3 regions of the Viridibacillus sp. d25.2 genome follow, and region 2 is predicted to be linked to each of the others. Evidence: a T-box and tRNA genes for the amino acid it is inferred to sense, from the RefSeq annotation. Region 2 holds a T-box; the other regions hold tRNA genes.
The links. The T-box of region 2 lies ahead of thrS (threonine--tRNA ligase). A T-box ahead of a tRNA ligase gene usually reads a tRNA of that ligase, here a tRNA-Thr.

Region 1 (10,337 bases), 1.7 Mb from region 2:
GCTAAGGTCCCAAAGTAATTGTTAAGTGGAAAAGGATGTGACGTTGCTTAGACAACCAGGATGTTGGCTCAGAAGCAGCCATCATTTAAAGAGTGCGTAATAGCTCACTGGTCGAGTGACGCTGCGCCGAAAATGTATCGGGGCTAAACAATTCACCGAAGCTGTGGATGGACATCTTAGATGTCCGTGGTAGGAGAGCGTTCTAAGTGCTGTGAAGTCAGACCGGAAGGACTGGTGGAGCGCTTAGAAGTGAGAATGCCGGTATGAGTAGCGAAAGACGGGTGAGAATCCCGTCCACCGAATGACTAAGGTTTCCTGAGGAAGGCTCGTCCGCTCAGGGTTAGTCGGGACCTAAGCCGAGGCCGATAGGCGTAGGCGATGGACAACAGGTTGATATTCCTGTACCACCTATTTACCATTTGAGCAATGGGGGGACGCAGTAGGATAGGGTAAGCATGCTGTTGGTTATGCATGTTCAAGCAGTGAGGCGTGAAATGAGGCAAATCCCATTTCTATAACGTTGAGCTGTGATGACGAGGACGTATGTCCGGAGTTCCTGATTTCACACTGCCAAGAAAAGCCTCTAGCGAGGTAAAAGGTGCCCGTACCGCAAACCGACACAGGTAGTCGAGGAGAGAATCCTAAGGTGTGCGAGAGAACTCTCGTTAAGGAACTCGGCAAAATGACCCCGTAACTTCGGGAGAAGGGGTGCTCTAGTAGGGTGAAAGCCCGAGAGAGCCGCAGTGAATAGGCCCAGGCGACTGTTTAGCAAAAACACAGGTCTCTGCAAAACCGTAAGGTGACGTATAGGGGCTGACGCCTGCCCGGTGCTGGAAGGTTAAGAGGAGTGCTTAGCGCAAGCGAAGGTGCGAATTGAAGCCCCAGTAAACGGCGGCCGTAACTATAACGGTCCTAAGGTAGCGAAATTCCTTGTCGGGTAAGTTCCGACCCGCACGAAAGGCGTAACGATCTGGGCACTGTCTCAACGAGAGACTCGGTGAAATTATAGTACCTGTGAAGATGCAGGTTACCCGCGACAGGACGGAAAGACCCCGTGGAGCTTTACTGTAGCCTGATATTGAATTTTGATACAGCTTGTACAGGATAGGTAGGAGCCAGAGATTCCGGAGCGCCAGCTTCGGAGGAGGCGTTGGTGGGATACTACCCTAGCTGTATTGAACTTCTAACCCATGCCCCTTAGCGGGGTAGGAGACAGTGTCAGGCGGGCAGTTTGACTGGGGCGGTCGCCTCCTAAAGAGTAACGGAGGCGCCCAAAGGTTCCCTCAGAATGGTTGGAAATCATTCGTAGAGTGTAAAGGCATAAGGGAGCTTGACTGCGAGACCTACAAGTCGAGCAGGGTCGAAAGACGGGCTTAGTGATCCGGTGGTTCCGCATGGAAGGGCCATCGCTCAACGGATAAAAGCTACCCCGGGGATAACAGGCTTATCTCCCCCAAGAGTCCACATCGACGGGGAGGTTTGGCACCTCGATGTCGGCTCATCGCATCCTGGGGCTGTAGTCGGTCCCAAGGGTTGGGCTGTTCGCCCATTAAAGCGGTACGCGAGCTGGGTTCAGAACGTCGTGAGACAGTTCGGTCCCTATCCGTCGTGGGCGTAGGAAATTTGAGAGGAGCTGTCCTTAGTACGAGAGGACCGGGATGGACACACCGCTGGTGTACCAGTTGTTCTGCCAAGGGCATCGCTGGGTAGCTATGTGTGGACGGGATAAGTGCTGAAAGCATCTAAGCATGAAGCCCCCCTCAAGATGAGATTTCCCATTACGCAAGTAAGTAAGATCCCTCAAAGACGATGAGGTAGATAGGTTCGAGGTGGAAGTGTGGCGACATACGGAGCTGACGAATACTAATAGATCGAGGACTTAACCAAATTTTACTTAGCGAACTTCAATGTAATTTATCCAGTTTTGAGAGAACAAGTTCTCCAAATGAGAGTTTCAAGACACGAGTAATGCGATGTGTATTTGAAGTCGAATATAGTCTAGTGATGATGGCAAAGAGGTCACACCCGTTCCCATGCCGAACACGGAAGTTAAGCTCTTTAGCGCCGATGGTAGTTGGGGGTTTCCCCCTGTGAGAGTAGGACGTTGCTAGGCAAACTAAAGCACAGCTGATTTAATCAGTTGTGCTTTTTTATATAGAAAATACTTATAATATGTATAGTTGTAAAATCCTTGATTTTTTTCTAAAAACTCATATTAAATTTTTTATCATCAGATAAAAACGCCAATGCGATTGTCGTATTTCTTAATGGGGAGTTAGTGAGCATTCTTGTATTACATAATAAATTAATATTGGTGTGAGGCTGTACTAAGACTATTTTATAACGCACAAAGTAACTATCTCAGTTGCTAATATAAATTAATAGAAATTTCATTATATAGATGAAATAGTTTAGCAGTTAGTGAAAAAATATAGTGGCACAGAAATTATATAAAGAAAATGGATTTATCAATAAAGGTAAGAATTCAATGATAATATGACTGAAAAATTGTTATGATATTACCATCGTAATAGCCTCTATGAGCGTAATTTTTACGTGTTAGTAATCTAACCTTAGATGCTGATTAAAACCGCGTAAAACGCTCAAATAAAGCCTTTATAATAGATAGGATTCATATAATAATATATAGGTATATTTAAGTGCAAAATAATTAAAAGTTTTTTCAGAAATAGCTTGAAATGTTTTAATATGCTGTTATAATAATATTTATATTCGACAAAATAAACATCTAAAGAAGCGATAATATTATTGTTCCGAAGTAGCTCAGTGGTAGAGCAATCGGCTGTTAACCGATCGGTCGTAGGTTCGAGTCCTACCTTCGGAGCCATTTTTTTGTCTATGCTTCCATAGCTCAGCAGGTAGAGTGCTTCCATGGTAAGGAAGAGGTCACCGGTTCGAGCCCGGTTGGAAGCTTTCAAATCATCTATTTAGAAGTAAAAATATATCGAAATTTGTATTGCAAGATGAAATTTCTAATATTTTTCAAATTAAGTATTGCTTTTTTATTTGAAAGATGTTAATATAATTCTTGTCCTGTTTTAAGCAGTACAGTATCAATGGCCCCTTGGTCAAGCGGTTAAGACACCGCCCTTTCACGGCGGTAACACGGGTTCGAATCCCGTAGGGGTCACCATTTTTTATAACTATTTTACATATCCATGGAGGATTAGCTCAGCTGGGAGAGCACCTGCCTTACAAGCAGGGGGTCGGCGGTTCGATCCCGTCATCCTCCACCATATTTTTTTTCGGAGGGGTAGCGAAGAGGCTAAACGCGGCGGACTGTAAATCCGCTCCTTCGGGTTCGGCGGTTCGAATCCGTCCCCCTCCACCATTTTTTATATAAATATTCATTATTCATTGTTGGGGTATAGCCAAGCGGTAAGGCAACGGATTTTGATTCCGTCATGCCCTGGTTCGAATCCAGGTACCCCAGCCATTTTAATTATATGAGCCATTAGCTCAGTTGGTAGAGCATCTGACTTTTAATCAGAGGGTCGTAGGTTCGAATCCTACATGGCTCACTTTCATATAAAACTTCAACCTCTTTCTACTTCGTGTAGAGAGGGGTTTTTTTGTGGTTAAAATAAAGTATTTCTCCAATGATATTTTCTTTGGAATGTACGCATTTTTGTATATCTACTAATGGATACAATTTTTAAAATCTGAAGAGTAGTATAGTACTTTGTTAAGTTGCAACATTATTCTCTCAATTGCATCTGAAGTTTTGTATAAATATTCAGAATTTTGTTAGGTTGAGCCAACACGAGTGTAGCATTTACAATATAGGTAGTTCACAAAGGGGGAATAAAAAAATGCATAAATTAAATATTTCATTAATAGGTGTGCCAATGGATTTAGGACAAGCACGTCGTGGGGTTGATATGGGGCCAAGTGCTATTCGTTATGCTGGCGCTGTAGAAAGATTAGAAGCAATAGGATATGGCGTAATAGATGAGGGTGATATTCAGATTGGGGTATCTGAACGTGAGGTATCCAGCGATACACACTTACGGAATTTATCAGCTGTTACTGAAGCCAGTACAAGGCTTGCTAATAAAGTACATGATGTCGTTTTACAAAATCATTTTCCACTTGTTCTTGGCGGGGATCATAGTATTGCAATAGGTACGCTTGCAGGTTTATCAGATCATTATGAGAATTTAGGTGTCATATGGTATGATGCGCATGCAGATTTGAATACAAGTGATACTTCACCAACAGGAAATATTCATGGTATGCCACTAGCTGTAAGTATTGGACTAGGTCATGAAAAGCTTGTAAACATTCGTGATTATGCACCTAAAGTAAAACCTGAGAATATTGTTATTATTGGTGCCCGCTCTGTAGATCCGGGAGAACGTGAATTAATAAAAGAAAAAGGGATTAAAGTATATACGATGCATGAGATTGATCGAGTAGGTATGACGAGTGTCATGCAAGAAGCAATTTTTTATTTGAGGGAAAAAAATGTAGATGGATTACATTTATCGTTAGATCTAGATGGCATCGACCCTCTATATACTCCGGGGGTAGGTACACCTGTCCCGGGTGGTATTACATATCGTGAGAGTCATTTAGCAATGGAGATGTTACATGAGTGCGAAATGATTACTTCAGCTGAATTTGTGGAAGTAAATCCAATCTTAGATGAAAAAAATAAAACAGCAGATGTAGCGGTCGCTTTAATGGGATCGTTATTCGGTGAAAAATTAGTGTGATAAAGAAGGACGGGCCTGCCCGTCCTTCTTTAATTGCTGAAAAGTTAGGGTTTTTGGAAAAAGGGAACTTATTGACAAGTAATTTAGTCCTGAAAAGAGAAGTTTCTTATGAATTCGAATCATTTTCACTTACATATTTGTTATAATTATGGAAGGAAGATTCTTTGAGCAGTTTTAAAAAAAAATCAAAAAATGAAACTTAATCTATAGGCAATTCGTATATAGAATAACAGCCGCATGGGCGGAGGGAAATCACAATGGATGCGTTAATCAACAAGAGAATAAAACAAGTGCTGAAAGGCGATCAAAGTGTGTATTCTGATATTGTGAGCCTCTACCAGCAAAAGCTGTACCAAGTTTGTTATCGCATGCTTGGCAATCAACATGAAGCAGAAGATATAGCGCAGGAGGCATTTGTCCGTGCGTATATTAATCTTCACACTTTTGATTTAAACCGAAAATTTTCGACTTGGCTGTACCGTATAGCGACAAATTTATGTATAGACCGTATAAGGAAAAAGAAACCGGACTATTACTTAGATGCACAAGTTGCTGGAACGGACGGTCTAGATATGTATTCTCAAATTTCTTCAACAGACAGGTTACCTGAAGAAGAAGTAGAAAGAATGGAGCTACAGGAGCGGATTCAATATGAAATTAGCCAGTTGCCAGACAAATATCGAACAGTCATTGTCTTAAAGTATATAGAAGAATTGCCATTGCAAGAGATCAGCGAGATTTTGGATATGCCACTTGGGACAGTCAAAACTCGAATTCACAGGGGGCGCGAAGCTCTGAGAAAACAATTAGGCAATCTGTAGGAGGGATTTCAGTATGAATGCGTGTCCAAAACATATTGGTGAATACATGCATGAATATTTAGATGGTGATATTAGTCGTGAACATGAAATCGAGCTAAAAGCACATTTGCAAAGCTGTGATAACTGTCGACAACATATGCAGGAGCTAAATAGCACAATTGCCTTTGTCAAAAGTGCTGCCGTCGTTTCAGTACCTCTGGATTTCAAGCAAAACGTTATGGTACGTCTACCTAAAGGAAGATCAGGAGCCGGTGTCCAAAGATGGCTACGCCGCCATCCTATATTTGTTGCAGCAGCAATGTTTTGTATCTTAATGAGTGCCTCACTTCTTACAGGCTTTAATGATAATAAAGAATTTTCAGTGACCAAGCAGCCAAACCTAGTTGTAGAGGGGCAAACTGTCATCGTACCTGAAGGGAAGACTGTGACAGGCGATATCGTAGTCAAGAACGGAGATATCATTGTAGAAGGTGCGGTAGATGGTAATATCACCGTGATTAATGGTCAATATATGGCCTCAACAGCAAATGTCACAGGTCAAATAGACGAGATCAATCAAGCATTTGAATGGCTTTGGTATAAAATTAAAAATGGCGGGAAAGAGTTACTTTCATTTTTAGATAAAAACGAATAAAACAAATGAAAAGTCTACTTTTGAGGTAGACTTTTCTGTTTCATCTCAGCAAGTAAAGTAAGAGTTGTGCTATACTGAACACATATGCACTCGCTAGAAAAGTGGGGGATCCACATGTCTTTTATTAATGAAATTACACAATTAACCGAAAATGTATGGATTAGAATGTTAATGAATATTCTGGACATTCTTTTAGTATGGTTTGTTATTTATAAAATTTTAACTTTGATAAGAGGAACAAAAGCTGTCCAATTATTAAAGGGAATATTCGTCATTATTATTATTAGGATTATTACTGTTTACGCTGGTCTTAATACGCTAGGATGGATGATGCAACAGGTTATCAATTTTGGTTTCCTTGCCATTATTATCATATTCCAACCGGAGTTACGTCGGGCACTTGAACAAATTGGCCGCGGTAAGCTATTTGCCCGCAGTAATTTACAAGAAGATGAGGAACGTACAAGATTAGTAAGCGCAATGTCCAAATCTGTTAGTTATATGGCGAAGAGACGTATTGGAGCACTTGTTTCGATTGAACGTGAAACAGGTTTGAACGATTATATTGAAACAGGGATTCCGATGTTCTCTGAAATTTCGTCTGAATTACTGATTAATATCTTCATACCTAATACACCATTACATGATGGCGCAGTAATTGTTCAAAAGAATAAAATAGCTGCTGCTGCTTGTTATTTACCATTATCGGAAAGTCCATTTATCTCAAAAGAATTAGGTACCCGTCATAGAGCTGCCATAGGTATTAGTGAAGTGACAGATGCCATAACAATTATTGTATCCGAAGAAACTGGAGCAATTAGTTTAACGGTTAATGGCGACTTACACCGCGATCTATCAATTGAAGAATTTGAAGCACGTTTACGTAAAGCGTGGTTTGGCCCTGAGCAAGATGCAACAAATACCTCTAAGTGGAGCTGGAGGGGGAATAAAAAATGATGGATAAATTAATTGAAAGCCCATGGTTTTTAAGAATTACTGCCCTGACATTAGCAATGCTCCTATTCTTTACGGTTCAGCCAGGTGAAAAAAATGGTTCTGATGGTTTTTCATCAGGGACACATGTGGACGTACTTCATAATGTACCCGTACAGGTTTACTATGATGATGAGAGTCTAATCGTCACAGGAGTTCCAAAAACCGTAGATGTTACAATCAAAGGTCCAATGGCCATCGTTATTCAAACGAAGGCAGTAAGTGATTATACGGTATTCGTAGATTTACGTAAGCAAACAATTGGGGAACATAAAGTAACTATTCAACATGAAAATTTTTCTGATAAACTATCAGTACAAATGGACCCATCAACAATTGATATTTCGATTGAAGAAAGAGTAACGAGAACATTTAAAATCGATCCTGAAATTAATGAAAAACTACTGGCAGAAGACTATTACGTGAAAAGTATGACAGCGAATCCTAATTCAGTAACAGTTACTGGCGCTAAAAGTGCAATAGATAGCATAAGCTACGTAAAAGCGACAGTTACTGGTGAACAAGGATTAAAGAATTCCTTCGAACAAGAAGCGTATGTCAAAATACTAGATCGTGATATGAACAAATTAGATGTAGAAGTGAAGCCAGCGAAAATTAAAGTGAATGTTGCCATTGGAGAGTATACTAAGGAAGTACCTGTCATCCTAAATCAAAAAGGGACGCCAGGTAAAGATATCACGATAAAGTCATTAACGCCTATAACGAGCAAGATGACTTTATTCGGATCAAAGGCAGCTCTTGAAAATACGAAACAACTTAATGTGGATGTGGATGTATCTAAAATCAAAAACTCTGGTACCTTTAAAGTAAATATTGATAAGCCAGAGGGTATTTCAAGGCTGTCTGAGGACAGCATAAAAGTCCAAGCTATAGTTGAGGAAAATGAAACGAATTCTAATGAAGAAGTAAATAAAGACGAAGAAAAACAGACTGACGAGGAAGAGACTTCATCAATAATAAGTTCAAAAGAATTTAAAAATGTAGCAGTTGAAGTTCGAAACCTAGATGAGGGTTATCGTAGTGACTTTATCACACCAAAGAACGGCACAGTTACATTAACTGTGAAAGGTGATGAAAAAGAGTTAGCGAGTCTAGATATCAACGATTTCGATTTATATATTGAAGCAGAAGATAAGCAGACTGGAAATCATAAGCTACCTATTCAAGTTGATGGACCAAGAAATCTGACCTGGTCACTTTCTAATAACATCGCCAATCTTCGAATAGAACAAATATCTTAAAAGAATTTGATTGAAGAATCGTAGATAGTTTTGAAGGAGAGAACAAAATGGGTAAATATTTCGGTACAGACGGCGTCCGCGGAGTCGCCAATAGTGAGCTGACGCCTGAGTTAGCATTTAAACTCGGTCGCTTCGGTGGATACGTTTTAACGAAAGAAGCCACAGGACGTCCAAAAGTATTAATTGGTCGTGATACACGTATATCTGGGCAAATGCTTGAAGGAGCTCTTGTAGCCGGCTTACTTTCTGTAGGAGCAGAAGTAATGCGACTTGGTGTCATTAGTACACCTGGAGTGGCTTATTTAACACGCGTTATGAGTGGCCAAGCAGGTGTTATGATATCAGCATCCCATAACCCAGTTGCAGATAATGGTATTAAATTCTTCGGCCCTGATGGGTTTAAACTTACTGATGAACAAGAAGCGGAAATTGAAGCTTTATTAGACCAAGAACAAGATGAATTACCACGTCCAACAGGTGGTGACTTAGGATCATTAAGTGACTATTTTGAAGGCGGTCAAAAATACATTCAGTACTTGAAACAAACTGTAGAAGAAGAGTTTACAGGGATTCATATCGCATTAGATTGTGCACATGGTGCAACATCTTCACTTGCAGCACACCTATTTGCAGATTTAGAAGCAGACTTATCAACGATGGGTGCTTCACCAAACGGTTTAAATATTAACGAAGGTGTAGGTTCTACACACCCTGAAGAACTAGCTAAATTGGTTCTTGAAAAAGGTGCAGATGTTGGACTTGCTTTTGATGGTGATGGTGATCGTCTAATCGCTGTCGATGAAAAGGGTAATATCGTTGACGGAGATCAAATCATGTACATTTGCGCTAAACATTTCCAAGAAAAAGGACGTTTAAACAAAGATACAGTTGTTTCTACGGTTATGAGCAATATGGGATTCTATAAAGGTATAGAAGAACATGGTATGCAAAGTATTCAAACTGCAGTGGGTGACCGTTACGTTGTAGAAGCTATGCGCGAAGGCGATTACAACCTCGGCGGAGAGCAATCAGGACATATTGTTTTTCTTGATTACAACACTACTGGTGATGGCTTGTTAACAGGTCTACAACTCGTCAATGCAATGAAATTAACAGGTAAAACATTATCTGAGCTAGCAGCTGAGATGACGATTTTCCCTCAAAAGCTAATTAATATTCGAGTAACAGATAAATACGCTGTTACCGAAAATGCAAAAGTAGCAACAGTAATTGCTGAAGTAGAGCAAGAGATGGATGGCAATGGCCGTATTCTTGTTAGACCATCGGGAACTGAACCATTAGTTCGTGTAATGGTCGAAGCATCAACAACTGAGAACTGTGAAGCTTATGCAGAACGAATTGCAGCTGTTGTAAAAGAAGAAATGGGTTTAACTGAATAAAAAGAGGAAAAGGGTAAGCATATTTTTAGATGCTTACCCTTTTTGTATTTTAAAACACTTAAATCACTCTCTTCTATCTTTGACGCGCAGAAAAAATCGAGTATGTCATGTAGGCTAGCAACCTGGAGAATAGCTAAAGTTGATCCGTACGAATCAGTAGCCAGCATTGAAATGAAATGTTAATGTTTAATTTACTCTAGATGTGGAATAGTTTTAGTGTAGGGTTGATACGTACCCTTATTCAACAAACAACTAAGGAGTGATTGGAAATGGCAAAAGTAGCAACAGTCATAACGAATCTGTTTGAAGATATGGAATTTACAGATCCTGCAAAAGCAATGAGAGATGCTGGACATGAAGTATTTACAATTGAAAAAGAAGCAGGTAATCAAATAGAAGGTAAGCATGGTAAAAAGGTAAAAATTGATTATGGCATTGATGAAGTGAAACCAGAAGACTTTAATGCATTATTTATTCCGGGTGGATTT
Region 2 (10,337 bases):
AGCATTGCCGCTGCCGTTACAACAGGAATGCCAAAACCAATACAGTAGGAAATGAAATGTGTCCCGACCAAACCACTAGTAGATAAACCACAGATGAAGAAACTACCTGCTAATAGCCAAAACTCCTTTAATCGCAAGCCCTCCATCAGCGTACCCAACGCTAATTTAAATGGATTTTGCAAAAGATTAGGCTGTTCCGGAAACTGCCCTCTTTTCTCCTGTCCATAAGGTAGAAGACCCTTATCTTGAGGGAAGTCCTTCATAAACAGAAGAATTAATAATAGCATTAAAATACTAAGAATAAAGATAAGTCCGGTTGCATAACGCCAAGAATATTGGTCGATTATTTTAGCTAATACCGGTAACAATATTAATTGCCCGGTTGCTGTACTTGCCGTTAAAATCCCAACTGCAAGACCACGCTGCTTCACAAACCATTGATTCGCAATTTGTGTACTTAATACGGTTAAGAATAATCCAGAACCAACTCCGATCATGACACCCCAAATCAATACTAATTGCCACTGTGTTTGCATAACGAAAGTCAGTGCAAGTCCTATGGACAATGTCAGCATTGAATAAAGCATCATTCTCTTTAATCCGAAGACCTCTACAAAAGCTGCCATAAAAGGTCCCGAAAAGCCATATAAAAATAAGCTCACTGCAAAGGCAAAAGAGATGGCAGGACGACTCCAACCAAACTCAAGCTCAAAAGGAACTATAAATACACCTGAAGAAGACCTAATGATGCCTGCCGCAATAATAGAGAAGAATGTAACCGCTAGAATAATCCAGCTATAGTGAACCTTTTTCATTAAGTACTTCAACTCATTTCTAGTCATTAACCATTGAATTACCGGGTTTATATAAAAATATGAAATGCTACACAAAAATACAGTGATAGCATTAGTATGATAAATATTACGAATTGTCTGATATATTGTCAATGGTATGGAGGTAGTTAATTTGGATAATTTCAATTTATGATGTTAAATATATTATCTATATCAACTGTATTTAGCCATTTGATAGAGGGGATTCAAATGGTCTTTTTTCTATCGCTATAAAAGCATTTATAAAACTTATCTCAAGTTATCTATAAGGATTAGTTAAACAAGTTTTCAATGTACAATGCATAAGATTAGTAATATAAACAATAGGAAGGTGGAATTCTGTGTATAATCCTAATGCTCATCAACCACCATGTAACTCATCTCGTGTTATAACAGTGACTGGAAACGGGAAAGTCGCTGTTCAGCCAAATTATGTACAACTTCAATTAGAAGTGATTACAGAAGGAAAAGATGTGAGTAAAGCACAGCAGGAGAATGCGAACATTATGAATCGTGTTATTCAATCAATTTTGTCACTCAACATTCCAAGAGAGAATATCCAAACTGCTGCCTATAATATCGTGCCAAATTATGATTACGTTGAAGGTAAACAGGTTTTTAGAGGTTATGAAGTGACAAATGCCATTACTGTTAAAGTAAAAGAAACAAATCAAATTGGTACTGTAATTGATACAGCTGTACAAAATGGTGCAAATCGCGTTCCAGGAATTCAGTTTAAAATTGAAAATGCAGAATTTTATTATCAACAAGCGCTCAGTTTAGCTCTCCATGATGCACAAATGAAAGCAGCAACAATAGCCGAGACAATGAGATTACCATTCCTTCCACAACCGATAGAGATTGTAGAAGAGAGTAATGCAGGTCCTGTTTTATATAAAACTGTTGCCATGGCTGAACAGAATTTCTCCACCCCAATCGAACAAGGTCAAATTACAATTAGTGCAGCGCTAAGGGTTAAATTTCAGTATTAATATATAAGTGATCTAGCTAAATTAGATGGGAAAAATACAAATATGTAAGCTTGTAAATTAATAGAATGAAACCCAATAGACTTATTTTCTTTTCAATAAAATAACACCAGATGAGTTTATATACTCATCTGATGTTATTAGATTAACCTATTTAAAAGTTAAATTCATCTGGGTTGGGACCACAACGGAAGTTATCATTTAGTGCATCAATTTGAGCCATTTCTTCAGCAGTTAGTTCAAAGTCAAAGATGTTAATGTTTTCTTCCATACGTGATTCAGTCATTGTTTTTGGTATTGTTACAACATGATGTTGTAAATCCCATTTTAAGACGATTTGAGCAGCAGTTTTATTATGCTTTGCTGCAATACTTTGTAGAGTTTCGTCTTTTAAAAGTTCGCCGTTCATTAGCGGAGACCATGCTTCAACTTGGATGTCGTTCTCCACGCAATAGTTACGAACCTCTTGTTGTGTAAGGCGAGGATGAAATTCAATTTGGTTAATAACGGGTTTGATTTCTGTTTCTTTTAGCAAGTTTTCTAAGTGGTGAACTTGGAAATTACTTACGCCAATTGAACGAACACGACCTTCTTTATAAATTGTTTCAAGTGCTTTATAAGCTTCCAAATATTGATCTTGCCCAGGCCAGTGAATTAAGTATAAATCTAAATAATCTAAGCCCATTTTTGATAAACTGTCATCGTATGCGTCAAGTGCATCTTCATAATTTAAGCCCGCATTCCAAACTTTTGATGTGATGAATAATTCCTCACGAGTAACTAAACCTTCAGCAATTGCTTCTTTAATCCCTTGTCCGACCATTTCTTCATTGCCATAAATTTGTGCAGTATCGATGCTACGGTAACCTTTTTTAATTGCTGTTTTTACAGCTTCTGCAAGTTCTGCACCATTTTCTACACGGAAAACACCGTAGCCCAAAAGGGGCATTTCTATTCCATTATTTAAAGTTGTTGTTTGTAAGTTCATTTTGAACACTCTCCTCAATTTTTTCTTGTTTGATACAAATAGCAGCTAAAATCACAGCTCCACTAACCATAATACCAGCGATCCATGTCGTATGGATTAATCCCATTGACTTAGCGATAACTCCTCCAGCATATGAGCCAATTGCAATTCCTGCATTGAAAGCAGCGATGTTAATAGCAGAAGCGACGTCTACAGCACTTGGGACAAAACGCTCAGCTAAAATTACGACATAAGTTTGCAGTCCTGGGACATTCATAAATGCAAATAGCCCCATGAATAAAATAGTAATTAAACCTGCTATTTTAAATGGTACAGTGAAGTAAAGAACAAATAACACAATCGCTTGAATCACGAACATATAAAATAATGCACGAATGGGATTGTTATTAGCTAGTTTACCACCAACTGTATTACCAATGGCAACTGTTACGCCATAGAATAAGATTATAAGTGTCACTGTTTGTGCTCTAAAGCCTGTTACTTCTTGCAATAAAGGTGATAAATAAGTAAAGACGACAAATGTACCACCATAACCTAGTGCAGTAATGATGAACACTAGTAATAAGCGGCCGTTTTTCACTAGCTTTAGTTGTTCTGCAAAGCCTGTTTTGGTACCTTTTTGAATAGAAGCAGGTACTAAAATGATATTGGCAATTAAAGCCAGAACTCCAATCACTACTATAAATGCGAATGCTATGCGCCAACCAAATTGCTGTCCGATTAATGTCCCGAAAGGAACCCCTGTTATTGTTGCTACAGTTAATCCAGTAAACATGATCGCTATCGCACTAGCACGACGATTTGCAGGTACAAGGCTCGCTGCAATTGTTGAGCCAATTGACATAAATACACCATGAGCTAACGCAGAAACTAGTCTAGCTACTAGTAATAAGCCGATTGTTGTAGAGAACATGGCTATACTATTACCGAGTATGAATATAAGCATAATCCCAAGAAGTAATTTTTTTCGTGGAATATGAGCTAGTAGAGATGTGAGTACAGGAGCGCCGATCATTACGCCAATCGCATAAATAGAAACAGTCAAACCTGTTACTTGAAGCGAAGTTTTTAAATCGGCTGCGATCATTGGTAGTAATCCAACGCTTATAAATTCAGTTGTCCCAATGGCAAAAGCAGTCACTGCAAGTGCAAGCAGAGCCTTTGTATTTGTTTGTTGCTGTTCTTTCATAGAATCTCCTTCTTTTAATCAGTGTGCAATTACTTGCCAAATGTTCCGGAACAAATGTTATTATGGAGCATGTAAAACAGAAAAGGAAGTACGTACTTTTTTGTTATATAGGAACCTTCTAGTGCCTACAAACAAATGTTCTTATAAATAGAAAGAGGTTATTGATGATGGAAACGAAGAAAAAATACAATATATCAGTAGAAGCAACTCTTGAAGTTATCGGTGGGAAATGGAAATGCGTCATTCTATGTCATCTCACACATGGAAAAAAACGCACGAGTGAATTGAAACGACTGATGCCAAATATTTCGCAAAAGATGTTAACACAACAATTACGTGAATTAGAAAATGATGGAGTCATTAACCGTATTCTTTATCACGAACTCCCACCTAGAGTAGAATATGAATTAAGCGGATACGGAAAAAGTTTAAAACCCATCTTGACATCACTTTGTAATTGGGGAGAGGATCATATTGTTAAAGTTTATGGTAGTAAAGAAGGTTACTTAGAGGATAATGGATTGAATGATTAGCTATAAAGAAAATATGAAATATGCAATAACAGTGTACTAATAGATATGAAAATCATTAATGTCCGTTTTTGGATGTAATGAATGCGATGCGGCAAAACGGGAAGATATTATTTTCTTAAAAGAATTACCATTATTCGAATAAGCTTCAATAAAGGAATCCATATGATTGGAATAATAAATGATTTTTTTTGCTAAATTTGTAAAAATAAAAAATATCCATTGACTAATGGAAAATAATCCTGTATATTGATAAAAATTTAAATAATAAACGCAATGACAAGGACATGAGTAGTTCATAACGGTTTACAGAGAGGGAAGGTAAGGCTGGAAACTTCCTAACGCAGTAGAAAGACTTACCACCTTGGAGCAGTATTGGTGAAAAAAGTAATCAGTACCGTAGAAGCAACGATATAGCTTACACAAAGCCATCAACAGGTAGCTTATTTAGTTATGAGATGGAAATTTGGGTGGAACCACGGGTATAAACCACACTCGTCCCTATATGAGGGATGAGTGTGGTTTTTTTTATTGATAATTAAATAATGAATGCAATGATAAGGACACGAGTAATTCTAACCGCTTTACAGAGAAGGAAGGCAAGGCTGAAAACTTCCTAATGCGAATGAATTACTTACCACCTTGGAGCAGTATTGGTGAAAAAGAGTAATCAGTACCGTAGAAGCAACGATATAGCTTACACAAAGCCATCAACAGGTAGTTTATTTAGTTATGAGATGGAAATTTGGGTGGAACCACGGGTATATGACACGCACTCGTCCCTTTATATAGGGATGAGTGCGTGTTTTTATTTTATAAGAAAATAGGAGTGGATTGTTATGAGTCGAAAGGAAGTTTTGATTAAGTTTCCAGACGGAAATGAAAAGCAATATTTGCAAGGCATATCATTAGGAGAAATCGCGAGTTCTATTAGTTCTAGTCTAAAAAAGAAATCGGTGGCGGGAGAAGTAAATGGAATACGATATGATTTGAATCGAAGTATTACAAATGATGCAGAAGTAAAACTATATGATTTTAAGTCATCAGCTGGTATAGAAATTATGAGACATACTTCAGCACATGTATTAGCACAAGCGATTAAAAGAATATATGGTGATGTAAACTTAGGTGTAGGACCAGTGATTGACAATGGTTTTTATTATGATATTGACATGGAAAGTACAATTACAGCTCAGGAGTTAGCGAAAATAGAGAAAGAAATGTCTAAAATAATTTCTGAAAACATAGAGATTGAACGTGCTGAATTGTCACGTGATGAGGCGAAAAAACTTTTTAAAAAAGATCCATTAAAGCTAGAACTACTAGAAGACATTCCTCAAGATGAAATAGTAACAGTATATCGACAAGGAGAATTTATAGATTTGTGTCGAGGTCCGCATTTACCTGCAACTGGATTTATTAAAGCATTTAAATTAACACATGTTTCAGGGGCATATTGGCGAGGGGATAGTAACAATAAAGTACTACAACGATTATATGGTGTGGCTTTTGCTACAAAAGAGGAGATGAAAGAATATTTTCATTTTGTAGAGGAAGCGCAAAAAAGAAATCATCGTAAACTAGGAAATGAATTAGAGTTATTTATGTTCTCGGAAGAAGCACCAGGTATGCCATTTTACCTTGCTAACGGGCAAATTATTCGAAATGAATTGGAAATGTTCTTACGTAAACTTCAACATCAATATGATTATCAAGAAGTACGCACGCCGTTTATGATGAATAAAAGAATGTGGGAGCAATCCGGACATTGGGATCATTACAAAGAAAATATGTATTTCACAGAAGTAGACGATCAAGAATTTGCATTAAAGCCTATGAATTGTCCCGGTCATATGCTTATTTTCAAAGACAAACGTCGGTCATATCGTGAACTCCCAATTAGAATGGCTGAATTCGGTCAAGTGCATCGACATGAATTTAGTGGGGCATTAAATGGTTTATTGCGTGTTCGCACATTCTGTCAAGATGATGCACATATTTTTGTAAGACCAGATCAAATTGAAAATGAAATTTTACTTGCCTTACGTTTAATAGATCGTGTATATCAAACATTCGGCTTTGAATATGAAATTGAATTATCAACACGACCAGAAGATTTTATGGGAAGTGAACAATTATGGGATAAGGCAGAAGCGTCACTTGGAAGAGTATTAAAAAACCTTGGCTATTCCTACAAGATCAATGAAGGGGACGGCGCGTTTTATGGACCTAAGATTGATATTCATATAAAAGATGCTATTAAACGTAGTCATCAATGTGCAACAGTTCAGCTTGATTTCCAGCTACCAGAAAAATTCGATTTAACATATATAGATGAACAAAATCAGAAGGTCAGACCGGTCGTGATCCACCGTGCTGTATTTGGGTCAATAGATCGTTTTTTAGGGATACTTATCGAGCACTTTAGTGGTGCATTCCCAATTTGGCTATCACCTATTCAAGTTAAAGTGATACCAGTATCAAACACAATTCATAAAGGATATGTTGAAGAGATTACAAGACGGTTAAAACAAGCAGAAATACGTGTAGAACTTGATTTACGTGAAGAAAAACTAGGCTATAAAATGAGGGAAGCACAGATGAAAAAGGTTCCTTATATTTTAGTGATAGGTGATACAGAACTTGAAAATCATTCTGTTAACGTAAGACAATATGGTCAGGAAACATCAATGGAAGTTCAGCTTGATGAATTTATTTCTGAAATAAAAACTAGCATTGAAAATAAATCTTTGCAAATGATGAAAGTATAGATGTTTTTAAATAGAATTTGAATTGAATATCGATTTAATATTAAAGGCTAGTGAAAGTTTTATTACAGGTGATATATATACTAAAAATTTTATAAGGGGCTTCAGAAAAATGCGGATTTACAACATTAAGAAATATGCATAATTTTATTCATTAAAGTCGATAGTGCAACAGTGTTCCAAATACCACTAAAGCATTTCTATGACTGACTTTTGAAGAAAGTGCATAAAAACATGAATAAATAATGTTCACAAGGAAAGCCACGAATCGTTGATGGTACAAAATTCGTGGCTTTTGGGTATATTTCCAAACTTTCATTTGGGAACGTTTATTAGGTGTTGGTTTAGAATAAAGATTGATTATAAATCACTCTAAATCCTTGATTTTACTGCATATAAAAAGCAATCGTTTTGAATAAAGATTGATCAAAACGATTGCTTTCTATTATTTTTAAGAACTGTTTTTTATAAAAAAGATTGTTTATTTTAAAAATCTCCTTATTCCACTAAAGCCCCCCGTTAGTTTAAGTACAAACCTTCACAATCTCCCTTAGTTCCATAAGACAAATATGTGCCAACGCAACTCCCTTATTGCACCTGTTAGGTTAAGAACTACGCTTTTTTATTTTTAATCTCTTCCAACAAAGAGATAACCCTTTCATTCTGTTTAATTATTGTTTGATTTTGATTTCTCATTTTTGTGAAGTTAAATAAAAACATTAATAAGATTGCTAATATAAGGAAATTCATAATTCACCTCTACCTCTATTTTTCTCTAAATTAAACCAGCTCTTATGCAACTAGCCTGCCCCTTTAGTTGAATAAGAAAAAAGAGCTGTTCTGGACAGCTCTAACGATCTTGTACTAAGCACCCATTACTTTAAGTACATTTCCTTCACATTCATACACCTGTTGAGTTTGTTACTCTTTTTTCTTATTTGATAGTAAATAAACACATACAAGTATAACCGCAATGATTGAAGTAATTATAGAATATCTAAAAATATTAAAGAAAAACTCTGGATAAGGTGTTACAACAAATGAAGTCATTCCCTCTACATCAGTTGTGCTTTCTTCTATTTGCATAAAAGCGACTAATATGAAGAAAGTAACAACAAATGAATATATCCCTGTTTTCACTAAGATTTTCTCCATTTAAAAACCCCCTAAAATGTAACGCATTTGGTCAAATAGAGGAAGTTGAACAAAATACGTTTGAGTTTGAGTTATTGTTTCTTTCGATTTCACTATACTTTACCACATTTATAATAATATAACTTATTCGACTAAACTGCCCTTTTAGTCTAATAAAGAAAAAAGAGCTGCATATCCAGCTCAATGATCTTCAAGTATAGCACCAGTTAGTTTAAGCGGGATTATTCCCAAATTCAAATTGTTAATAATTAAAGTTAGTATTATTACAGGAATGCTGCCACCATTGTAATAAAACCAACAATTAGTAAAGCATATATGCTTAACACGATTATTTTCACTCTTCCTTTTTCACTAAATATCGCTAATAAAATGGACACTCCTACCCCAGCCATTAAAAAGTTTGTTCCTATCGTACCAGAAACTTTTCCTACCATAAATAACTTCATAATGAGAATAGTCACTATGAAAACAATAATGGATATAACCCCTAAATGTTTTCTCATTTTCTTTCCTCCCACTTAAATGTAACCATAAATATCCAACACAGCAATTTCTATCTATATATAAGTATTTCAATTACCTTAAAAAGAGCAGATTGAGCAGCTCAACGATCTTCTACTAAAGCACCCCGTTAGTTTAAGTGTAATTCTTCACAAACAAATAGCAGGTTTAGTTAAAGTCTTTTTTATATAAGGCTGTTTTAGTAAAGGTTGTTGATTAATACCAACGTGATGTTTGTAAAACACATTTGTAGCTAACGTGTACCAAAAACAAAGAGGGACGATGTCTTTTTGTACATTCGCCCTCTAGGAATTCTCTAATCTAACAGCCCTTTTCGAATGAGATTTGCCGTAATTGGTTCCCGTCCAATTTCTCTCGCCCATATTGATAACTGACCTATGTGATGTATCTCATGAACGATGACATGTCTTATAACTTCACCGTATGTGAAATTAAAAAATTTATGCACATCAAGTTCTCCCGTCCAGTCCATAACAAATTTCTCTATGTTTGGGCGACAAGTATCTGATAGTTCTTTAACTGCATCAAGTGATGTATAGTTCTCGTAACGGTAATGAAACTCAGGTTTCCCCTGCAAACCATTAATCCAAGCTTGCTCAACATCTACAACGTGCAATAGAGTTCGAAGAATGCTACCTACTCCACCTATACGGTGCTGTGATAATTCATCAGAAGATAGCTGCTTACACCAATTGAACCATTCATCCCGAACCTGCCAATTGTATTGAAGTAGAGCCTGCATTGTTAAACACCTCCTACCAGTATTTAACTTTCTCTGACTAATTCTACAAAGGTGTTTTATATCCTCTTTCTCGGCTGTCCTAGTTCAATAATTTGTCCTCATTTGTATTCATCGTCTAGTAGTGGATGAATTCCCCTCATTTATTACTTCCTGAACTTTTGGACTCATCAACGTTTAACCCTCCTTTCTATGAACTAATCTGCACCGTTAGTTGAATAAGAAAAAAGAGCCGTCTGAACAGCTCGACGATCTTCAACTAAAGTACCCCGTTAGTTGAAGAGTATCGTCTTCAAGATGCTCAATTAAATTTTGTTAGCATATATACTCTAGTATGGTAAAATTAATTCTATAAAAATTATTATCAATTTTGTAATATATACTTTTACTTACATTATAAGGAGAGGGAGTGTCCATACCATGAAAAAGAAAATACTTGTGCTTTTATCTATGGGTTATGGGTACTCGACTGCAGTTTTCTTTTAGAAAAATAGTAATTGGTGGAGTCTGCCTAATTATTTAAGAAGATAGCAGAAAATTTATAACGAGTGAGGTAATATTATGAAAAAAATTATTAGAAAAAACCCTAAGCTAATGCCAAAACCAGTAGGCGACTACAGTCAT
Region 3 (10,337 bases), 1.7 Mb from region 2:
TTGGTAGGCCGTTACCCCACCAACTAGCTAATGCACCGCGGGCCCATCTAGTAGTGACAGCCGAAACCGCCTTTCAGCATTTTGCCATGTGACAAAATGGATTATTCGGTATTAGCCCCGGTTTCCCGGAGTTATCCCAATCTACTAGGTAGGTTGCCCACGTGTTACTCACCCGTCCGCCGCTAAATCAGAAGAAGCAAGCTTCTTCATCATTCGCTCGACTTGCATGTATTAGGCACGCCGCCAGCGTTCGTCCTGAGCCAGGATCAAACTCTCCATAAAAGTAGTTTGAAAGCTCATTAGCTTTGCTAGCGTATCATCCGAAGATGATATCTATTTTTTGTTTTGATCCACCAACAGAGTTGATGTCCAAAAACATTTATTGATTAACGTCTTGCTTGTTCAGTTTTCAAGGTTCATAAGTTATAAATGGTGGAGCCTAGCGGGATCGAACCGCTGACCTCCTGCGTGCAAGGCAGGCGCTCTCCCAGCTGAGCTAAGGCCCCGTATGGGTTGAAAGTAATAATGGTCGGGAAGACAGGATTCGAACCTGCGACCCCTTGGTCCCAAACCAAGTGCTCTACCAAGCTGAGCTACTTCCCGTTAATGGCGCGCCCGGCAGAAGTCGAATCCACAACCTTCTGATCCGTAGTCAGACGCTCTATCCAATTGAGCTACGGGCGCATATATTATCACTTATATTAAATTAAAAGAAATGGTGCCGAGGACCGGAATCGAACCGGTACGGTAGTCACCTACCGCAGGATTTTAAGTCCTGTGCGTCTGCCAGTTCCGCCACCCCGGCATATTTTGGAGCGGAAGACGAGGTTCGAACTCGCGACCCCCACCTTGGCAAGGTGGTGTTCTACCACTGAACTACTTCCGCAATATGCTGATAAACTTAAATATTATGGTGCGGGTGAAGGGAGTCGAACCCCCACGCCTTGCGGCGCTAGATCCTAAGTCTAGTGCGTCTGCCAGTTCCGCCACACCCGCATATAATTTTTTTAAAAATAAATGGTGAGCCATGTAGGATTCGAACCTACGACCCTCTGATTAAAAGTCAGATGCTCTACCAACTGAGCTAATGGCTCATATAAAATGAATGGTGCCGGCGAAAGGAGTCGAACCCTCGACCTACTGATTACAAGTCAGTTGCTCTACCAACTGAGCTACACCGGCATGATTTATTAAAAATGGTGGAGGATGACGGGATCGAACCGCCGACCCCCTGCTTGTAAGGCAGGTGCTCTCCCAGCTGAGCTAATCCTCCATATTGTTCGCCTAGCAACGTCCTACTCTCACAGGGGGAAACCCCCAACTACCATCGGCGCTAAAGAGCTTAACTTCCGTGTTCGGCATGGGAACGGGTGTGACCTCTTTGCCATCGTCACTAGACTATTTTTAAAGACAAGAATTATTATAACACCTTTTATTTAAAATAGCAAGTGTTTTTTCTTTTTTCAAAAGAATTTCTTGTTCTCTCAAAACTGGATAAATTACATTGAAGTTTGTTAAGTAAAATTTGGTTAAGTCCTCGATCTATTAGTATTCGTCAGCTCCGTATGTCGCCACACTTCCACCTCGAACCTATCTACCTCATCGTCTTTGAGGGATCTTACTTACTTGCGTAATGGGAAATCTCATCTTGAGGGGGGCTTCATGCTTAGATGCTTTCAGCACTTATCCCGTCCACACATAGCTACCCAGCGATGCCCTTGGCAGAACAACTGGTACACCAGCGGTGTGTCCATCCCGGTCCTCTCGTACTAAGGACAGCTCCTCTCAAATTTCCTACGCCCACGACGGATAGGGACCGAACTGTCTCACGACGTTCTGAACCCAGCTCGCGTACCGCTTTAATGGGCGAACAGCCCAACCCTTGGGACCGACTACAGCCCCAGGATGCGATGAGCCGACATCGAGGTGCCAAACCTCCCCGTCGATGTGGACTCTTGGGGGAGATAAGCCTGTTATCCCCGGGGTAGCTTTTATCCGTTGAGCGATGGCCCTTCCATGCGGAACCACCGGATCACTAAGCCCGTCTTTCGACCCTGCTCGACTTGTAGGTCTCGCAGTCAAGCTCCCTTATGCCTTTACACTCTACGAATGATTTCCAACCATTCTGAGGGAACCTTTGGGCGCCTCCGTTACTCTTTAGGAGGCGACCGCCCCAGTCAAACTGCCCGCCTGACACTGTCTCCTACCCCGCTAAGGGGCATGGGTTAGAAGTTCAATACAGCTAGGGTAGTATCCCACCAACGCCTCCTCCGAAGCTGGCGCTCCGGAATCTCTGGCTCCTACCTATCCTGTACAAGCTGTATCAAAATTCAATATCAGGCTACAGTAAAGCTCCACGGGGTCTTTCCGTCCTGTCGCGGGTAACCTGCATCTTCACAGGTACTATAATTTCACCGAGTCTCTCGTTGAGACAGTGCCCAGATCGTTACGCCTTTCGTGCGGGTCGGAACTTACCCGACAAGGAATTTCGCTACCTTAGGACCGTTATAGTTACGGCCGCCGTTTACTGGGGCTTCAATTCGCACCTTCGCTTGCGCTAAGCACTCCTCTTAACCTTCCAGCACCGGGCAGGCGTCAGCCCCTATACGTCACCTTACGGTTTTGCAGAGACCTGTGTTTTTGCTAAACAGTCGCCTGGGCCTATTCACTGCGGCTCTCTCGGGCTTTCACCCTACTAGAGCACCCCTTCTCCCGAAGTTACGGGGTCATTTTGCCGAGTTCCTTAACGAGAGTTCTCTCGCACACCTTAGGATTCTCTCCTCGACTACCTGTGTCGGTTTGCGGTACGGGCACCTTTTACCTCGCTAGAGGCTTTTCTTGGCAGTGTGAAATCAGGAACTCCGGACATACGTCCTCGTCATCACAGCTCAACGTTATAGAAATGGGATTTGCCTCATTTCACGCCTCACTGCTTGAACATGCATAACCAACAGCATGCTTACCCTATCCTACTGCGTCCCCCCATTGCTCAAATGGTAAATAGGTGGTACAGGAATATCAACCTGTTGTCCATCGCCTACGCCTATCGGCCTCGGCTTAGGTCCCGACTAACCCTGAGCGGACGAGCCTTCCTCAGGAAACCTTAGTCATTCGGTGGACGGGATTCTCACCCGTCTTTCGCTACTCATACCGGCATTCTCACTTCTAAGCGCTCCACCAGTCCTTCCGGTCTGACTTCACAGCACTTAGAACGCTCTCCTACCACGGACATCTAAGATGTCCATCCACAGCTTCGGTGAATTGTTTAGCCCCGATACATTTTCGGCGCAGCGTCACTCGACCAGTGAGCTATTACGCACTCTTTAAATGATGGCTGCTTCTGAGCCAACATCCTGGTTGTCTAAGCAACGTCACATCCTTTTCCACTTAACAATTACTTTGGGACCTTAGCTGGTGGTCTGGGCTGTTTCCCTTTTGACTACGGATCTTATCACTCGCAGTCTGACTCCCGTGCATAAATCACTGGCATTCGGAGTTTGTCTGAATTCGGTAATCCGGGATGGACCCCTAGTTCAAACAGTGCTCTACCTCCAGGATTCTCTATCACGAGGCTAGCCCTAAAGCTATTTCGGAGAGAACCAGCTATCTCCAGGTTCGATTGGAATTTCTCCGCTACCCACACCTCATCCCCGCACTTTTCAACGTACGTGGGTTCGGGCCTCCAGTAAGTGTTACCTTACCTTCACCCTGGACATGGGTAGATCACCTGGTTTCGGGTCTACAACCACATACTCATTCGCCCTATTCAGACTCGCTTTCGCTACGGCTCCGTCTTCTAAAACTTAACCTCGCATGTAATCGTAACTCGCCGGTTCATTCTACAAAAGGCACGCTATCACCCATTAACGGGCTCTAACTACTTGTAGGCACATGGTTTCAGGATCTATTTCACTCCCCTTCCGGGGTGCTTTTCACCTTTCCCTCACGGTACTGGTTCACTATCGGTCACTAGGTAGTATTTAGCCTTGGGAGATGGTCCTCCCAGATTCCGACGGAATTTCACGTGTTCCGCCGTACTCAGGATACACTCAAGAGAGAATGAACTTTCAACTACAGGGCTGTTACCTGCTCTGGCGGGCCTTTCCAGACCGCTTCGTTTAACTCATTCCTTTGTAACTCCATATAGAGTGTCCTACAACCCCAAGAGGCAAGCCTCTTGGTTTGGGCTATTCCCGTTTCGCTCGCCGCTACTCAGGGAATCGATTTTTCTTTCTCTTCCTCCAGGTACTTAGATGTTTCAGTTCCCTGGGTCTGCCATCAAGACGCTATGTATTCACGTCAAGATACTGCTCCATTACGAACAGTGGGTTCCCCCATTCGGAAATCTCCGGATCAAAGCTCACTTACAGCTCCCCGAAGCATATCGGTGTTAGTGCCGTCCTTCTTCGGCTCCTAGTGCCAAGGCATCCGCCATGCGCCCTTAATAACTTAACCTAAAAGTTAGTTATTAAGCCTAAAAAACTTAATAATAAAAAATGTGTTACTTAATTTGCTTCAATGTCGTTTTATCCAGTTTTCAAAGAACAAGGTTTTGAAGATCATTTTACAATGAGCCTTCAAAACTGAACGCAAGACGTTAATCGACAGATCCAAGATCTGTTTCCGTAATTATCCTTAGAAAGGAGGTGATCCAGCCGCACCTTCCGATACGGCTACCTTGTTACGACTTCACCCCAATCATCTATCCCACCTTCGGCGGCTGGCTCCATAAAGGTTACCTCACCGACTTCGGGTGTTACAAACTCTCGTGGTGTGACGGGCGGTGTGTACAAGGCCCGGGAACGTATTCACCGTGGCATGCTGATCCACGATTACTAGCGATTCCGGCTTCATGTAGGCGAGTTGCAGCCTACAATCCGAACTGAGAACGATTTTATGAGATTAGCATACCCTCGCGAGTTAGCGACTCTTTGTATCGTCCATTGTAGCACGTGTGTAGCCCAGGTCATAAGGGGCATGATGATTTGACGTCATCCCCACCTTCCTCCGGTTTGTCACCGGCAGTCACCTTAGAGTGCCCAACTAAATGATGGCAACTAAGATCAAGGGTTGCGCTCGTTGCGGGACTTAACCCAACATCTCACGACACGAGCTGACGACAACCATGCACCACCTGTCACCAATGTCCCCGAAGGGAAAACTCTATCTCTAGAGCGGTCATTGGGATGTCAAGACCTGGTAAGGTTCTTCGCGTTGCTTCGAATTAAACCACATGCTCCACCGCTTGTGCGGGCCCCCGTCAATTCCTTTGAGTTTCAACCTTGCGGCCGTACTCCCCAGGCGGAGTGCTTAATGCGTTAGCTGCAGCACTAAGGGGCGGAAACCCCCTAACACTTAGCACTCATCGTTTACGGCGTGGACTACCAGGGTATCTAATCCTGTTTGCTCCCCACGCTTTCGCGCCTCAGTGTCAGTTACAGACCAGAAAGTCGCCTTCGCCACTGGTGTTCCTCCAAATCTCTACGCATTTCACCGCTACACTTGGAATTCCACTTTCCTCTTCTGCACTCAAGTCTCCCAGTTTCCAATGACCCTCCACGGTTGAGCCGTGGGCTTTCACATCAGACTTAAGAAACCACCTGCGCGCGCTTTACGCCCAATAAATCCGGACAACGCTTGCCACCTACGTATTACCGCGGCTGCTGGCACGTAGTTAGCCGTGGCTTTCTAATAAGGTACCGTCAAGGTACGTTCAGTTACTAACGTACTTGTTCTTCCCTTACAACAGAGTTTTACGATCCGAAAACCTTCATCACTCACGCGGCGTTGCTCCATCAGACTTTCGTCCATTGTGGAAGATTCCCTACTGCTGCCTCCCGTAGGAGTTTGGGCCGTGTCTCAGTCCCAATGTGGCCGATCACCCTCTCAGGTCGGCTATGCATCGTTGCCTTGGTAGGCCGTTACCCCACCAACTAGCTAATGCACCGCGGGCCCATCTAGTAGTGACAGCCGAAACCGCCTTTCAGCATTTTGCCATGTGACAAAATGGATTATTCGGTATTAGCCCCGGTTTCCCGGAGTTATCCCAATCTACTAGGTAGGTTGCCCACGTGTTACTCACCCGTCCGCCGCTAAATCAGAAGAAGCAAGCTTCTTCATCATTCGCTCGACTTGCATGTATTAGGCACGCCGCCAGCGTTCGTCCTGAGCCAGGATCAAACTCTCCATAAAAGTAGTTTGAAAGCTCATTAGCTTTGCTAGCGTATCACCCGAAGATGATATCTATTTTTTGTTTTGATCCACCAACAGAGTTGATGTCCAAAAACATTTATTGATTAACGTCTTACTTGTTCAGTTTTCAAGGTTCATTATGTTTGCCACTTCGTTAGCGACATTCAATATTATATCGTAATAACATTTCGTTGTCAACAACTTTTTTAAGTTATTTTCAAATCGTTGTTTCAACTTTGTTACCGCTGCTTGTTTATCAGCAACTTTTATATCTTATCAAATTCACTACTCAGTGTCAATAACTTTTTTAAGTTATTTTCAAATCATTTTGTTAGCTAAATTAGCAACTCAATTAATATACCACTATATTAATATTAACGCAATACCTTTATTTAAAAAGTTAAATCTTATTTATTAGTATTAGGAGTTCACAAAAATAGCTTGTCTTCTATTGTAATAAACTTTTTAGTGATTTTCAAACAAAAAGCTAATCAGTCTAATAGAGCCTAAATAAAAAGACTCTAGTTTTAACTAGAGTCTTTTTTATAGGGCAACCTTATTGTTTAATCACGCGGACGCATTGTAGGGAATAATAATACGTCACGTATAGTTTGCGAATTCGTTAACAACATGATTAAGCGATCGATACCGATACCTAAACCACCTGTTGGCGGCATACCGTACTCTAAAGCCTCAATGAAGTCATCGTCCATTTCATGCGCCTCGTCATTACCTGCTTCTTTTTCAACAATTTGTGCTTCAAAGCGTTCACGTTGATCGATTGGATCATTTAATTCAGTAAAGGCATTTGCATGCTCACGGCGCACTATGAATAGTTCAAAACGATCCGTGAAGCGCTCGTCTTCAGGATTCTTCTTAGCTAATGGAGAGATTTCCACTGGGTGACCATAGATAAATGTAGGTTGAACTAATGATTCTTCTATTTTTTGTTCGAAGAATTCATTAATAATATGCCCTACTTCCATAGAGTCTTTAATCTCAACACCATGTTCTTTTGCATGTGCTTGCGCTTCTTCTTTAGTCATTGGTGCCCAGAAGTCTACCCCTGTAGCTTCTTTAACTGCATCTACCATGTGTAAACGAGTCCAACCTGGAGCTAGGCTAATAACATCGGCGCCATATTGTACATCAGTTGTACCTAATACTTCTTGCGCTACATGAGAAATTAAATTCTCTGTAAGCGCCATTATGTCACGGTAGTCAGCATACGCTTCATATAATTCAATCATAGTGAATTCTGGATTATGGCGCGTTGACATACCTTCATTACGGAATACACGTCCAATTTCATATACCTTTTCAAGTCCACCAACAATTAAACGTTTTAAATGGAGTTCAATAGCGATACGCATATATAATTCCATATCTAATGAATTATGATGCGTAATGAACGGACGTGCAGCTGCTCCACCTGCAATTGCATGTAGCATCGGCGTTTCAACTTCAAGATATCCGTTACCATCTAAGTAACGACGAATTGCTTGAATAATTTTAGAGCGAGTAATAAAAGTTTGTTTACTTTCTTCACTCGTCATTAAATCTAAGTAACGTTGGCGATAACGTTGCTCTACATCTTTTAAGCCATGGAATTTCTCTGGCATTGGACGTAGTGATTTAGTTAGGAAAGTAAACTCTAATGCTTTCACGGAAAGTTCTCCTACTTGAGTACGGAAGACATTACCACGAATACCCACGATATCTCCTAGGTCCGCTTGTTTAAACAATTCGTATGCTTCTTCACCAATAGCATCTTTACGAACATAAATTTGTACTTGTCCACCCAAATCTTGAATATGCGCGAAACCCGCTTTACCTTTACCGCGTTTAGTCATAATACGACCTGCGATTACAACTTCATGTAAATCTTCTTCTAATTGCTCTTTAGTGAAATCCACATACTGTTCTTTTATTTCATTTGATAAATGCGTACGTTCAAAACGGGCACCGAATGGATCTAAGCCGTTTTCTCTAATAGAAGCCATCTTTTGGCGTCTCACCAAAATTTGGTCATTTAATTCTTCAGACACGATATTCACTCCTCATTTTTTGTTCCGCTATGCAGTCCATAATGTACTTATTGTACACAATTTCGCTTGACGATTCACGTCTTTATCATCATTTACTAGTAAATACTTCATATTCCATTAGCTCATAAAGAAAAAAGCCGCCACTTTAAAAGGACGGCTAGGAATTTTATTAAATAATGTGGATCGCTTTTTCCGTAGCTTCTCGTTCTTCAAATTCTACTACTAAGCCATTTAGTAATGTTCTCAATTCTAATGCTGTCTCTGTTTGGTTAATGGCATTACGAGCTTTACCGTTACCACGAATACCTTTTAAGTACCACGAAGCATGTTTACGCATTTCACGAACAGCTACAACTTCACCTTTTAATGCCATTAGGCGTTCAAAGTGAAGTAGACATACGTCGATTTTCTCACGAACACTCGGTTCATCAATTAATTTACCTGATTTCAAATATTCCACTGTTTGATACATCATCCACGGATTACCTAGCGCAGCACGACCGATCATAACGCCATCTACTCCAGTTTGTTCAAGCATACGCTTAGCATCTTGTGGCGTTTCTACATCTCCGTTACCAATAACAGGAATATTGACATTCTCTTTTACCTGACGGATAATATCCCAGTTCGCATGCCCTTCATACATTTGAACACGTGTACGACCGTGGACAGCAACTGCCGATGCTCCAGCACGCTCAACCGCTTTTGCATTGTCTACCGCAAAGACATGCTCATCATCCCATCCAATACGCATTTTCACGCTGACTGGTTTTTTCACACTGTCTACTACTGCCGCTACCATTTCATATACTTTATTTGGATCTAGAAGTAATTTCGCTCCCGCTTCACATTTGATGATTTTATTTACAGGGCAACCCATATTGATATCGATAATGTCAGCTGTTGTATTTTGGTCTACATATTTAGCCGCTTCTACAAGCGTTTCTTTATTGCCACCAAAGATTTGTAATGAAAGTGGATTTTCACGCTCATCGATATAAAGCATATTCAACGTTTTATCGTTACGATAAACAATCCCTTTGTCTGAAATCATTTCAGCGTATACTAAACCTGCTCCAAATTCTTTTACTGTTAGGCGGAAAGCCGAGTTACAGATACCTGCCATCGGCGCAAGAACTACTCTGTTATCCATAACAATATCGCCAATTTTGAACGGCTTGTCATTAGTTAATGTCATGCTGTGTCTCCCCCTTTTTTAGTAGGAGATTATTCTCCACCTTTTAATTCGTTCATATTTATATCAAGCGCTGTCGCTATGATTTGTAACTGTTCTTCTGTTGGCAATCGATCCCCACGTTCAATTTTACCTAAAATAGAAGTAGACAAACCAACTTTTTTTGCAAATTCGACCTGCTGAATTCTTTTTAGTTTTCGAAATGCACGAATTCTTCTACCCCAGCGATCGTTTTCCATTGTCGTACGCCTTCTTTCCCAACACTAGATAGCATAGATCGCAATGCTTCGTTTGTTTTAGGATATATGAGATCTGGTGCGATTTCCAATAGTGGCACAAGAACAAAAGCTCGTTCTTGCATTCTAGGATGCGGAACAACTAGTGTCTCTGTTTCAATATTGTCGTGATTATAAAGCAAAATGTCAAGGTCTATCGTTCTCGGACCCCACCGAACTATGCGAATACGCTTCAACTCATTCTCGATCGCTTGGCACATTTCTAGTGTTTTTTGCGGATTCAACGAAGTATGAATTTGCACAACTATATTAAGAAATGCATCTTGGTCTGTAAAGCCAACAGGATCCGTCTCATATACAGACGACACAGCCATGACTTTCACTTCAGGATGTTCAGTTAACAACTTAACTGCACGTTGCAAAGTTTGTAGCCGTTCTCCTATATTAGAACCTAGAGAAATAAAGGCTTCGTTCATTGAAACTCACCTCTTGTCAATTCAACAGACACTTCACGGTAATGTCCTGGAATTGGTGGATCAGGTTTAATCATCTCCACACGCAACCCCTTTACTTGATCTTCGTAAGTAGCTAAAATACGAGTAGCAATTTGCCCTGCAACAGCTTCGATTAGTTTATACGGTTTACCTTCAACGATTTCTTTGCAGA

Region 1: it encodes a tRNA-Thr, which carries the amino acid that the T-box ahead of thrS (threonine--tRNA ligase) is inferred to sense. The anticodon was not compared.
Region 3: it encodes a tRNA-Thr, which carries the amino acid that the T-box ahead of thrS (threonine--tRNA ligase) is inferred to sense. The anticodon was not compared.

What each region holds. Positions count from the first base shown of each region.
Region 1 is NZ_CM196652.1:319,247-329,583, forward strand. It holds rRNA gene ACZLO7_RS01625 (23S ribosomal RNA) at 1-1,887, shown strand, start outside; rRNA gene rrf (5S ribosomal RNA) at 1,998-2,113, shown strand; tRNA gene ACZLO7_RS01635 (tRNA-Asn) at 2,774-2,848, shown strand; tRNA gene ACZLO7_RS01640 (tRNA-Thr) at 2,862-2,934, shown strand; tRNA gene ACZLO7_RS01645 (tRNA-Glu) at 3,080-3,154, shown strand; tRNA gene ACZLO7_RS01650 (tRNA-Val) at 3,182-3,257, shown strand; tRNA gene ACZLO7_RS01655 (tRNA-Tyr) at 3,269-3,352, shown strand; tRNA gene ACZLO7_RS01660 (tRNA-Gln) at 3,383-3,457, shown strand; tRNA gene ACZLO7_RS01665 (tRNA-Lys) at 3,470-3,542, shown strand; gene rocF (arginase) at 3,834-4,739, shown strand; gene sigW (RNA polymerase sigma factor SigW) at 4,997-5,560, shown strand; gene ACZLO7_RS01680 (zf-HC2 domain-containing protein) at 5,574-6,194, shown strand; gene cdaA (diadenylate cyclase CdaA) at 6,309-7,151, shown strand; gene ACZLO7_RS01690 (CdaR family protein) at 7,148-8,449, shown strand; gene glmM (phosphoglucosamine mutase) at 8,497-9,849, shown strand; gene ACZLO7_RS01700 (type 1 glutamine amidotransferase domain-containing protein) at 10,119-10,337, shown strand, end outside.
Region 2 is NZ_CM196652.1:3,111,659-3,121,995, reverse strand. It holds gene ACZLO7_RS15360 (MFS transporter) at 1-815, opposite strand, end outside; gene ACZLO7_RS15355 (SIMPL domain-containing protein) at 1,175-1,825, shown strand; gene ACZLO7_RS15350 (aldo/keto reductase) at 1,977-2,810, opposite strand; gene ACZLO7_RS15345 (MFS transporter) at 2,782-3,999, opposite strand; gene ACZLO7_RS15340 (winged helix-turn-helix transcriptional regulator) at 4,167-4,532, shown strand; T-box leader at 4,797-5,035, shown strand; gene thrS (threonine--tRNA ligase) at 5,369-7,300, shown strand; gene ACZLO7_RS15330 (hypothetical protein) at 8,219-8,452, opposite strand; gene ACZLO7_RS15325 (hypothetical protein) at 8,716-8,955, opposite strand; gene ACZLO7_RS15320 (DinB family protein) at 9,270-9,716, opposite strand; gene ACZLO7_RS15315 (RidA family protein) at 10,275-10,337, shown strand, end outside.
Region 3 is NZ_CM196652.1:306,237-316,573, reverse strand. It holds rRNA gene ACZLO7_RS01610 (16S ribosomal RNA) at 1-282, opposite strand, end outside; tRNA gene ACZLO7_RS01605 (tRNA-Ala) at 431-506, opposite strand; tRNA gene ACZLO7_RS01600 (tRNA-Pro) at 527-603, opposite strand; tRNA gene ACZLO7_RS01595 (tRNA-Arg) at 608-684, opposite strand; tRNA gene ACZLO7_RS01590 (tRNA-Leu) at 717-805, opposite strand; tRNA gene ACZLO7_RS01585 (tRNA-Gly) at 812-886, opposite strand; tRNA gene ACZLO7_RS01580 (tRNA-Leu) at 912-996, opposite strand; tRNA gene ACZLO7_RS01575 (tRNA-Lys) at 1,019-1,094, opposite strand; tRNA gene ACZLO7_RS01570 (tRNA-Thr) at 1,107-1,182, opposite strand; tRNA gene ACZLO7_RS01565 (tRNA-Val) at 1,198-1,273, opposite strand; rRNA gene rrf (5S ribosomal RNA) at 1,283-1,398, opposite strand; rRNA gene ACZLO7_RS01555 (23S ribosomal RNA) at 1,526-4,455, opposite strand; rRNA gene ACZLO7_RS01550 (16S ribosomal RNA) at 4,640-6,192, opposite strand; gene lysS (lysine--tRNA ligase) at 6,756-8,240, opposite strand; gene dusB (tRNA dihydrouridine synthase DusB) at 8,410-9,438, opposite strand; gene ACZLO7_RS01535 (helix-turn-helix domain-containing protein) at 9,468-9,674, opposite strand; gene folK (2-amino-4-hydroxy-6-hydroxymethyldihydropteridine diphosphokinase) at 9,626-10,147, opposite strand; gene folB (dihydroneopterin aldolase) at 10,144-10,337, opposite strand, start outside.